2 regions of the Isoptericola sp. NPDC056578 genome follow, and region 2 is predicted to be linked to the other one. Evidence: riboswitches for the same ligand, from Rfam matches in the RefSeq annotation. Region 2 holds a riboswitch; the other holds the start of a gene.

Region 1 (5,430 bases), on a different contig from region 2:
CGGCGAGAAGAAGTGGATCGGGTTCGGCTCCTGCGGCGACATCACCGTCGTCTGGGCCCGGCTCGTCGGCGACGACGGCGACAACCAGGTGCACGGCTTCATCGTCCCGCAGGACGCCCCGGGCTACACCGCCACCACGATCGAGGGCAAGGTCTCGCTGCGCGCCATCTGGCAGGCGCACATCGTGCTCGACGACGTGTTCGTCCCCGCTAGCGCGGCGCTGCCCGGCGCGACGTCGTTCAAGGCGACCGCCGCCGTCCTGTTCGCCACCCGCCTCGCCGTCGCCTGGTCCGCCGTCGGGCACGCCGTCGCCTGCTACGAGGCGGCCGCCGCGTACTCGACCCAGCGCATCCAGTTCGGCCGCCCGCTGGCCAAGAACCAGATGGTGCAGGAGCGGCTCACGCGCATGCTGTCCCTGGTCACGCAGATGCAGCTGCTCGTCGCGCAGATCACCCGCCTCGCCGACGCCGGCACGCTCACGGGCGAGCAGGCGTCGCTCGCGAAGTACACGACGACGCGGCAGGCCCGCGAGGTCGCGTCGATCGCCCGCGACATGCTCGGCGGCAACGGCATCCTCCTCGGCAACCGCGTCGCGCGGCACTTCGCCGACCTCGAGGCCCTGCACACCTACGAGGGCACCGAGTCGATGCAGGCGCTCATCGTCGGTCGCGACATCACGGGGGTCTCGGCCTTCGCCTGACACCCCGCGGCGTCGTCGTCCCGCAGGCCCCCGTCTCTCACCTGGAGAGACGGGGGCTTGACGCATTCCTGGGCCGCTGTCAGAGTCGGGCGCTGGAAATCGTTTTCGATGCCACGACGAGGTGGAGGTTGCGATGCGGCTCAGGCAGGTCTGCCTGACGGTGGGGGTTCTGGCGCTGTCGACGGCGGTGGCGGCGTGCGGCTCGACGACGGTGCCTGCGGCCGAGCCGGACACGTCCTCCGGCCCGCCGGTCCAGGGCCTCACGGCCTGGTCGCTCTCCGGCGGCAGCGACATCGTGCTGGAGCGGTCCTTCGAGAGCTGGAACGACGAGCACCCCGACCGGCCGTTCGAGGTGGGCTGGCTCGAGAACGACGTCTACAAGGACGAGATCCGCGCGGCCATCGATGCGGACGCGGCGCCGACGCTCGTCTACGGCTGGGCCGGGAGCGACCTCGCGGGCTACGTGGCCGACGGGGACGTCCTCGACCTCACCGGCCGGGTGGACCCCGCGCTCGACAAGGCGCTGCCCTCCGTCGCGAAGAACGGCACCGTGGACGGGCGCACCTACGCCGTCCCCGCCAACCAGACCCAGCCGGTGCTGCTCTACCACAACGCGGACGTGCTGACCCAGGCCGGGATCGAGCCGCCGGAGACGTTCGACGACCTGCTCGACGCCGTGCCCGTGCTCCGGAAGGCGGGCGTGCGGCCCGTCGCGCTGGCGGGCGGGAGCCGCTGGCCCGAGCTGATGTACCTGCAGTACCTCACCGACCGGATCGGCGGGCCCGAGGTCTTCCAGCGCGTCGTCGCGGGCGAGCCGGACGCCTGGTCCGACCCCGCCCTCGTCGAGGCGCTCCGCAAGATCCGCGCGCTCGTCGACGCGGGCGCGTTCGGCGACGACTTCACGGAGGTCACGGCGGACTCGAGCGGCGACGTCGGGATGCTCGTGTCCGGGAGCGCGGCGTTCCTGCTGCAGGGGGCGTGGATCTATCCGGACCTCGTCACCTCCATGCCCGAGCTCGTCGCCGCGGGCGGCATCGGCTTCGGCGCGTTCCCCACCGTGGAGGGCGGCGTCGGCGACCCGGACAACGTCGTCGGCAACCCCGCGAACTTCTGGTCCGTGTCCGCCTCCGCGTCGCCCGCCGACCAGCAGGCGGCGATCGACTTCCTCAACGCGGAGACCTACTCCGAGCGGGCGGTCGACACGTTCCTCACGGTCCGCACCGTGCCTCCCGTGCGGGGGATCGACGAGCGGCTCACGGACGGCGACAGCGCGGAGTACCTGCGAGCGGTGTACGAGATGGTCGACTCGGCCCCGCACTTCCAGCTCTCCTGGGACCAGGCCGTCCCGTCCGACCAGGCGGCGGCGCTGCTCGACCACCTCCACCAGGTGTTCACCGGCGAGCTGGACCCCGAAGGGTTCGTCGACGCCATGAACGACACCCTCTGAGCGGTCAGGGCTCACGGCGCACCCGGGTGCGTAGGGTCCAGGGATGACCGACGACCTGGCCCTCGCGCGCGCCCGCTGGGACGACGACCCGAGCGCGGGGGAGTGGATCCTGCCGCTCCTCGGCGAGTTCGGCCCGACCGTCGACGCGATCGTCCCACCGGTCTACGACGCGTACGCCGTCGTGCCGTTCCCCCTGGACGACGACGAGCCGGAGGAGCGCGACGTCGTGCCGGAGGGCGCCTACGATCGCCTCGCCACGCTGCTGGAGGTGCTCGGGCCGCGGGGACCGGGGGCCAGGCGGTGCACGTCGGTCTGTGGGAGGGCTGGGGCTTCCTCTACGACCACGGCGACGACCCCGCCACGGCGCCGGGGATGGCGGCGCTCTACGTGTCGGACGAGCGTCCGCGCTGGTGGCAGTGGGGTCGACAGGCGCGCGCCGGGCGGGACGAGCTGCGTCGGGCGCAGGCCGAGGCCGCGGCGGAGCTCGCCGCGATGCGTGTGGAGGGTCCGGCCGCCGCCTCGCTCGACTACCCGCACCGCTCCCGCTTCCTGTGGACCGGGCCGCTCGGGTCGGCGCTCGCCCTGCGACGGCACGACGCCCTGCCGTCGGTCGTGTGGCCCGAGGACCGGTCGTGGTTCGTCGGCATCCCGGAGTACACGCGCGAGGCGGCGCTTGGCGGCTCCGCCGAGCTGGTGGCCACCGTCCTCGACGACGCGCGTCTCGGTGCCCGCGCCGCAGCGCCGGGCACCGAGCTCGACATCGACGACTGACGGGCGGTGCCGTCAGGGTGCGACGGCGGGCGTCGTCGTCCCCGTCTCGGCCTGCTCGCGCCGGTGCACGCGCCACCAGACGAAGAACCCGGTCAGGGTGAAGACGCCGTAGAACACGTACATCAGCGCCGTGGCGTAGTACCCGGCCGACCAGAGCAGGGGTACGCCCACGACGTCGACCGCGACCCACACCAGCCAGAACTCGACCCAGCCCTTGGCCATGCCGTACGTGGCGATGAGGGAGCCCATGAAGATCCACGCGTCCGACCACACGGGCTCGTACGAGCCGAGGGCGCGGAACAACGGGGTGAGCAGCAGGGTGCCGCCCACCATGACGACGACGATCCCGACGCGTTCCCGCCAGGAGGCCCAGTGCGGGTGCACCGCGGCACCTCCGTCGGCGGGGATCCTGCCGTCGGCGCGCACGTCCAGGGCGGCGCGCTCGGTCCGGCGCCACTGCACCCAGCCGTAGATCGAGACGATGAGGAACATCACCTGCCGGCCGGCCTGGCCGAGCATGTCCGCGCGGCTCGAGTCACCGAACCACGAGCCCATGAAAACGGTGAACAGGACGAGGTTGCCGACGATGCCGACGGGCCACGCCCACACCTTGCGCCGCATGCCGCCGAGGGCGGAGGCGAGGCCGAAGCCGTTGCCGACGATCTCGCGCCACGACATGTGCTGGTCACCGATGGTCAGCGTGGCGTTGAAGAACGTGTCGATCACGTCCATCGTTCACTCTCCCGGTCCGAGGTGCGGCGTCCGGGGGTGAGGGTCGGCGCTCGCCGCGTCGGGCCCCGTGGGGCCGTCGTCGACGACACGACGCCCGGCGGCACCCACCCTGTCGGGCGCGTGCCGCACGTGCTTCCTCCCATCCGGACTTTGACCGTCGGCCCTGGAATCACACCAGGTCAGCCGGCCTCTCCCCGCGTCTGCGGGTGGAGGCCGGGTCGCGGGCTGTCACCGCCGGCTCGGAATTTCACCGACCCCGGAGCACGTACGTGCGTGTCTTTCCACCACCGGAGGTCCCGGCGGCGTCCTGCACAACTCAGGATGCCACAGCGGCATTCCCCGCCGCGGCCGTGGCCGCGGACCGTCAGCCGTCGGACGCGCAGCGGGGCTCCGTGGCGTCCGGGGCGCACATGGTGAGGGAGACGTGGTTCGTGAGCTCGCCCCGCTGTCCGTCCGCCACGAAATCGAGGGTGAGCTGTGCCGAGTACGCCGCGGGGGAGGTGCGGGTCACCTCGACGTGGACCTGGTCGGGAGGGTCCTCGTCGCAGACGGCCAGGACGTCGTGCGCGATCGCGCCGAGGCCGTTCTCGTCCAGCGTGCCCTCCGCACCACCCACGCCGTTCGACGGGTCGGCCGGCTGCCCGACCGTGAACCGCCGCACCTCCAGGCCGGAGCCGGGGTCCGGGACGACGGCGGTCACCGTGCCGCCGCTGCTGTCCCGCAGGCAGACCTCCGCGACCATGATCGTGTGGACCTCGCCGTCGTCGACGTCGGAGACGCCGATCTCGGCGAGGATCCCGTCGTCGTCGCCCCCCGGGGTGCTCACCCGAGGGGTTCCCGAGCAGCCGCCGAGGGCCGTCGCCAGGAGGGTGGCGAGGAGGGCGAAGGCCACCGCGGTGACGTGCCGTGGTGCTCGTGCCGCCATCGGTGCCCCCAGGGTCTCGTCGCCCCGGGTGCCGGGTGTCTGGAAGGTAGCGGTGCGGGGCGGTCCCGGCAAGAGGTGCCCGGGGCGGCTCAGGCCAGCGCGTCGCGGACGGCGCGTGCGACGTCGTCCGGCCCGGCCCCGGGCTCCAGCACCGTGACCACGACGCGCCGCCCGTCGCCGCCCGTCGCGACCGTCCGTGCCTCGCCCGGGCTGTCGACGGCGTCGGTGTCGGTGGCGGCGTCGACCGCCGGCGCGTCGGCCGCCGGCTCGCCGTCGCCGTGCGGGAACGGGGCGCCGGCGGCGCGTCGGAGATCGGCGAACGCCTCCTCCAGCTCGGGACGCAGGTCGAGGTGGGGGTTGCGCAGCCAGCGGCGCAGGATCGCGTTGTGCACCGCGACGACGGACGCCGCGAACGCGATCGACATCGTGGTGGTGGACCGGTCCGGCGGCAGGGTGTCGCGCAGGTAGGCGGTGAAGGCGCGCTCGTAGCGGTGCGTCGTGACCAGCTCGCGGTCGCGCAGCGCCGGCACCTGCTGCAGCAGCTGGTGCCGGGCGATCGACGTCTCGCGCTGGCCCACGTGGTGGTCGAAGACGAGCCGGGCGGCCCGGCAGACCTCGAGGTACGGGTCGGTGGTCGGGTCCCACGCCCGCTCGGGCGCGCGGCCGGACTCCTCGCTCGCCCTCGCCTCGGGGCGGGTCTCCGCGAGCATGACCACGACCTCCTCCAGGAGCAGCTCGTGGTCGGCGAAGACCACGTCCTCCTTGGAACGGAAGCGGCGGAAGAACGTCGCGCGGCTGACGCGGGCGGCGTCGGCGATCTCCTCGACGGTGGTCTGCTCGTAGCCCTGCCGGGAG
Region 2 (5,430 bases):
CGTCGTCACCGTCGACTCCTCCGACCTCGACTTCGACCAGACGGTCGACGCCGTGCTCGCGGTCGTCGCGCAGGTCACCGCCTGACGCGCCGCCGCGACGGCTGCGCGGCGCCGCGCCGGACGCGGTGACGCGGGTCTCGTTCGTGACACGTCGCTCGGCCTGGGAGAATGGTGCGCATGACCACTCCCGCCGACGGCTCCGTGCCTGCTGCCGAGCCCACCGACGAGCCCACCGCCCCGCCTGCGCCCGGCATCGCCGCGGCGCCCGCGGACCGTGCGGACACCGAGGGCCGTGACGCCGTGGCGGAGGTCCTCGAGTCCGACGGCGACGACGAGGCGCGCGAGCGCGCGCTGCGCGCCGGCCTGGAGGACTTCGAGCTCGACGAGGCCGACCGCGCGCTGCTGGACGCCGAGTGGGACGAGGAGGGCTTCGGCCCGGGCGAGGCGCCGCTGCCGGTGCTCGCCGTCGTCGGGCGCCCCAACGTCGGCAAGTCGACCCTCGTCAACCGCATCCTCGGCCGCCGCGAGGCCGTCGTGGAGGATACCCCGGGCGTCACGCGCGACCGCGTGAGCTACCCCGGCGAGTGGGCCGGCCGCGACTTCACCCTCGTGGACACCGGCGGCTGGGAGGTCGACGTCGCCGGCATCGAGTCGAAGGTCGCCGAGCAGGCAGAGGTCGCCGTCGAGCTGGCCGACGCGGTCATCTTCGTCGTCGACTCCACGGTGGGCGCGACGTCGACCGACGAGCGCGTCGTGGAGCTGCTGCGCCGCTCGGGCAAGCCCGTCGTGCTGGCCGCCAACAAGGTGGACGGGCCGTCGGGCGAGGCGGACGCCGCCTACCTGTGGTCGCTCGGCCTGGGCGAGCCGCACCCCGTGTCCGCGCTGCACGGCCGCGGCACCGGCGACCTGCTGGACGCCGCGATGAAGGTGCTGCCCGAGGTCTCCGAGCACGGGGAGCTGCGGCCCGCCGGCCCGCGCCGGGTGGCCCTCGTGGGCCGCCCGAACGTCGGCAAGTCCTCGCTGCTGAACAAGATCGCCGGGGCCGAGCGCGTCGTCGTCGACGAGACCGCGGGCACCACGCGCGACCCGGTCGACGAGCTCGTGGAGATCAAGGGCGTGCCGTACTGGTTCGTCGACACGGCCGGCATCCGCCGCCGCGTGCACCAGACGCGCGGCGCCGACTTCTACGCGTCGCTGCGCACGCAGGCGGCGATCGAGAAGGCCGAGGTCGCCGTCGTGCTCGTCGACGCCTCGGAGCCGATGACCGAGCAGGACACGCGCGTCATCTCCCAGGCCGTCGACGCCGGCCGGGCGCTCGTCATCGCGTACAACAAGTGGGACCTCATGGACGACGACCGTCGCCCGTACCTCGAGCGCGAGATCGAGCGGGACCTGGTGCAGGTGCAGTGGGCGCCGCGCGTCAACGTCTCCGCCCGCACGGGCTGGCACACCGACAAGCTGACGCGCGCGCTCGAGACGTCGCTCGAGTCGTGGGACACCCGCATCCCCACCGGCCGCCTCAACGCCTTCCTCGGCGAGCTGGTGGCCGCCCACCCCCACCCGCTGCGGGGCGGCAAGCAGCCGCGCATCCTGTTCGGCACGCAGGCCTCGACCCGCCCGCCGCGGTTCGTCATCTTCGCGACCGGGTTCCTCGAGGCGGGCTACCGCCGGTTCATCGAGCGCCGCCTGCGCGAGACCTTCGGGTTCGAGGGGTCGCCCATCGAGATCAGCGTCCGCGTGCGGGAGAAGCGGCGCCGATGAGCTGCCGATGAGCGCTGCCCCGCTGGCCCGCCGGGGTCGCCTGCTGCGCCTGGGCGTGGCGCGCGACACGTCCGCGGTGCGCCACCTGGTGACGTTCCTGGTGGTTGCGGTGGCGACGGTGCTCGTGACCCGGTTCCTCCTCGCTGCTTCCGGCTACCCGCAGGTGGGCGGCGGCGGTCTGCACGTGGCGCACGTGCTCTGGGGCGGTCTCGGCATGGCGCTCGCGGTGGTGGTGCTGCTCTCCTGGGTGGGGCCGGCGCCGCGGTCGCTCGGCGCGGTGCTGGGCGGCGTCGGCTTCGGGCTGTTCGTCGACGAGATCGGCAAGTTCGTCACCTCGGACAACGACTACTTCTACGAGCCGACGGCGGCGCTCATCTACGCGGTCGTCGTCGTGCTCGTGCTGCTCGTGGAGGCGCTGCACGGGAGGCGGTCGCACCACCCGGCCGAGTACCTCGCGGTGGCGACCGACCGTGCCGTGGCCGGGGTGGCGGGCGGCTTCACCGACGCGGAGCGCGAGGAGGCGCGGGCGCTCGTGGAGCGGGGCCGCGGCGAGCCCGCCGCCGACGAGGTGGCCGCGCTCGTCGAGGCCGTGCCCGCGGACGCGGTCGCCGTGCCGGACCCCGTGCGGGCGCTGGTCGTCCGGGTGTCGGCGTGGTTCGCCGACGCGATGGAGCACCGCTGGGCGGCCGCGGTCGTGACGGTGGCGGTGCTCGGCACCAGCGCGGGGTCGGTCGTGGTGGCGCTGCGGGTGCTGCTCGGCGGCGTCGCGGTCCCGACCTGGGTCGGCGTCGGCATCCTCGCGGCCGTCGCCGTGACGGTGGCGTGCGTCGTGCGGGCGCTCGTCGTCGGCCCGCGCGACCATCGCGCGGGCGCGGTGTGGGTGCGCCGGGGCGTCCTCGTCAGCCTGCTGGTCACCCAGCTCCTCGCGTTCCGCACGGTGCAGTGGGTGGCCGTGGCGGGGCTGGCGGTCGACCTCGTCGTGCTCGTCGCCCTCGGGGTCGCCCTGGGGCGGGACGACGAGCGACGCTCCGTCCGGCCGCGGGCGCGCTGAGCGCCGTCGCGCGGACGCACGGGACCGACGGAGCGACGGCCGGCCCGTGAGACGTCCGCCACTCGGGCTTGCCAGGTGGTCGCGGAGCATGGCACGGTCGGCGGTGACGAGCGAAAAGCTCGCGTGCTCTGGGGTCGGTGAAATTCCGAGCCGGCGGTGAAAGTCCGCGACCCGGTCACAGCCTGTGACCGGTTGACCAGGTGGAACTCCTGGACCGACGGTCAAAGTCCGGATGGGAAGCGCACGCGACGGCTCCCCGTCCGGTCCGTCCCCGGCCCTCGTGGCCGGCGCCGTCCGTCGTGACGACGTCCGGGACCGGAGGTGCGAGCACGTCCCGACCCCGCCTTCCTGCCCCGGGGTCCGCGACCGGACGACAGGGGCAGGACGCATGAGTGCCACGACGGCGGAGCGCGCCGCGATGCAGCGCGCGCTGGAGCTGGCCGGGCAGGTGCCGGCCCGAGGACCCAACCCGCGCGTCGGGTGCGTGCTCCTCGACGCCGACGGCGCGACGATCGCGGAGGGTCTCCACCGTGGCGCGGGCACGCCCCACGCCGAGGTCGAGGCGCTGCGCCGCGCGACCGAGTCCCGCGGCCCGGGCGCCGCGCGCGGGGCCACCGCCGTCGTCACGCTCGAGCCCTGCAACCACCACGGGCGCACCGGGCCGTGCGTGGACGCGCTCCTGGAGGCGGGGGTCGCACGGGTCGTGCACGCCCAGCACGACCCCAACCCGGCGGCGTCGGGGGGTGCCGCGCGCCTGCGTGCCGCAGGCGTGGAGGTGGTCGGCGGCGTCCTGGCGGACGAGGCCCGCGCCCTCAACGCCACCTGGACGCGCGCGCTGGAGCTCGGCCGTCCCGTCGTCACCTGGAAGGTCGCGAGCACGCTCGACGGACGTTCCGCGGCCGCCGACGGAACCTCGCGCTGGATCACCGGGCGGGCCGCGCGGCGCGACGTGCACCGGCTGCGGGCCGGGGTCGACGCCGTCGTCGTCGGCACCGGCACCGCGCTCACCGACGACCCCGACCTCACCGTGCGGCACGTCCCGCTGACGGGGCAGCAGCCGGACCGGGTCGTCGTCGGGCTGCGGGACCTGCCCGCGTCGTCCCGGCTCGCGCGGGCCGCGGCCGCCGGGGAGGCGGTGATGCACCTGCGCACCCACGACCCGCACGAGGTGCTGGACCTGCTCTGGTACCGCGAGCACCGGCACGTGCTGCTCGAGGGCGGTCCCGCCCTCGCCGCCGCCTTCTGGCGCGCCGGTCTCGTCGACGACGTCGTCGCCTACGTCGCCCCCGTGCTGCTCGGCGTCGGCGCCTCCGCCGTCGCCGACCTCGGCATCGGGACCATCGCGGACGCCGCGCGCCTCGACCTCCTCGACGTCGCCGTCCTGCCCCGGGACCCGGACGACCCCACCGACATCCCCACCGTGCGGCTGGCCCTGCGGCCGCGGAAGGAGCACTGAGCCATGTTCACCGGAATCGTGGAGGAGCTCGGCGCCGTCGTGGCCGTGCGCGAGCACGCGGACGGCGCCCGTCTCACCGTCGCGGCCGAGAGGGTGCTCGACGGCGTCCGGCTCGGCGACTCGATCGCCGTCGACGGCTGCTGCCTGACCGTCGCGGAGACGGGGGAGCACGACGGTCGTGCCACCTGGACGGCCGACCTCATGGCGGAGACCCTGGCCCGCACGAGCCTCGGCGGGCGGCGTGCCGGAGACCCGGTCAACCTCGAGCGGGCGCTCGCGGCCGACGGGCGGTTCGGCGGGCACGTCGTGCAGGGGCACGTCGACGGCGTCGGCACGGTGCTCGCGCGCACGCCGGGCACGCAGTGGGAGGTCGTCGAGATCGCGCTGCCCCCGGAGCTGGCGCGGTACGTCGTGGCGCAGGGCTCGATCGCCGTCGACGGTGTGAGCCTCACCGTGGTGGACGCGCGGGACGACGCGTTCACCGTGAGCCTCATCCCCGAGACGCGGGCGCGCACGACGCTCGGCGCCCGCGCCGTGGGGGAGCCGGTCAACCTCGAGGTCGACGTGCTGAGCAAGTACGTCGAGCGGCACCTGGCGTCCGGCACCGCGCACGGCCTCGCGGCTGCGGCAGGAGCGGCGCGGTGAGCGCCGTCGGGCGGGTCGAGCGGGCGATCGCGGACGTCGCGGCCGGGCGCCCCGTCGTCGTCGCGGACGACGCCGACCGCGAGAACGAGGGCGACCTCATCCTGGCCGCGGACGCCGCGACGCCCGAGCTCATGGGGTTCCTGGTGCGGCACACCAGCGGCCTCGTGTGCGTGGGCGTGGCGGGCCACCAGCTGGACCGGCTCGGCCTGCCCCTCATGGTCGAGGCGAACCAGGACGCCTACCGCACGGCCTACACGGTGACGGTCGACGCCGCCACGGGCGTCTCGACCGGGATCTCCGGCGCCGACCGGGCCCGCACCGCGCGCCTGCTCGCCGACCCGGCGACCGGGCCCGCGGACCTCACGAGGCCCGGGCACGTGCTGCCGCTCCGGGCCCGTCCCGGCGGCGTCCTGGAGCGGCGCGGGCACACCGAGGCGGCCGTCGACCTGGCGCGCCTCGCCGGGCGGGGCGAGGCCGGCGTGCTCGCCGAGCTGGTGCACGACGATGGCACGATGAT

The links. Region 2 has a riboswitch for FMN ahead of ribD (bifunctional diaminohydroxyphosphoribosylaminopyrimidine deaminase/5-amino-6-(5-phosphoribosylamino)uracil reductase RibD). Riboswitches for the same ligand answer to the same signal wherever they lie in the genome.
Region 1: another riboswitch for FMN. It lies ahead of pnuC (nicotinamide riboside transporter PnuC); the one in region 2 lies ahead of ribD (bifunctional diaminohydroxyphosphoribosylaminopyrimidine deaminase/5-amino-6-(5-phosphoribosylamino)uracil reductase RibD).

What each region holds. Positions count from the first base shown of each region.
Region 1 covers NZ_JBHTVC010000052.1:2,249-7,678, forward strand. Annotated here, with positions in the region: gene ACFQ80_RS17390 (acyl-CoA dehydrogenase family protein) at 1-700, shown strand, start outside; gene ACFQ80_RS17395 (extracellular solute-binding protein) at 834-2,147, shown strand; gene ACFQ80_RS17400 (hypothetical protein) at 2,448-2,918, shown strand; gene pnuC (nicotinamide riboside transporter PnuC) at 2,931-3,650, opposite strand; FMN riboswitch at 3,776-3,919, opposite strand; gene ACFQ80_RS17410 (hypothetical protein) at 4,015-4,575, opposite strand; gene ACFQ80_RS17415 (TetR family transcriptional regulator) at 4,665-5,430, opposite strand, start outside.
Region 2 covers NZ_JBHTVC010000004.1:33,321-38,750, forward strand. Annotated here, with positions in the region: gene cmk ((d)CMP kinase) at 1-85, shown strand, start outside; gene der (ribosome biogenesis GTPase Der) at 178-1,761, shown strand; gene ACFQ80_RS02670 (hypothetical protein) at 1,769-2,812, shown strand; FMN riboswitch at 2,932-3,061, shown strand; gene ribD (bifunctional diaminohydroxyphosphoribosylaminopyrimidine deaminase/5-amino-6-(5-phosphoribosylamino)uracil reductase RibD) at 3,201-4,268, shown strand; gene ACFQ80_RS02680 (riboflavin synthase) at 4,272-4,913, shown strand; gene ACFQ80_RS02685 (bifunctional 3,4-dihydroxy-2-butanone-4-phosphate synthase/GTP cyclohydrolase II) at 4,910-5,430, shown strand, end outside.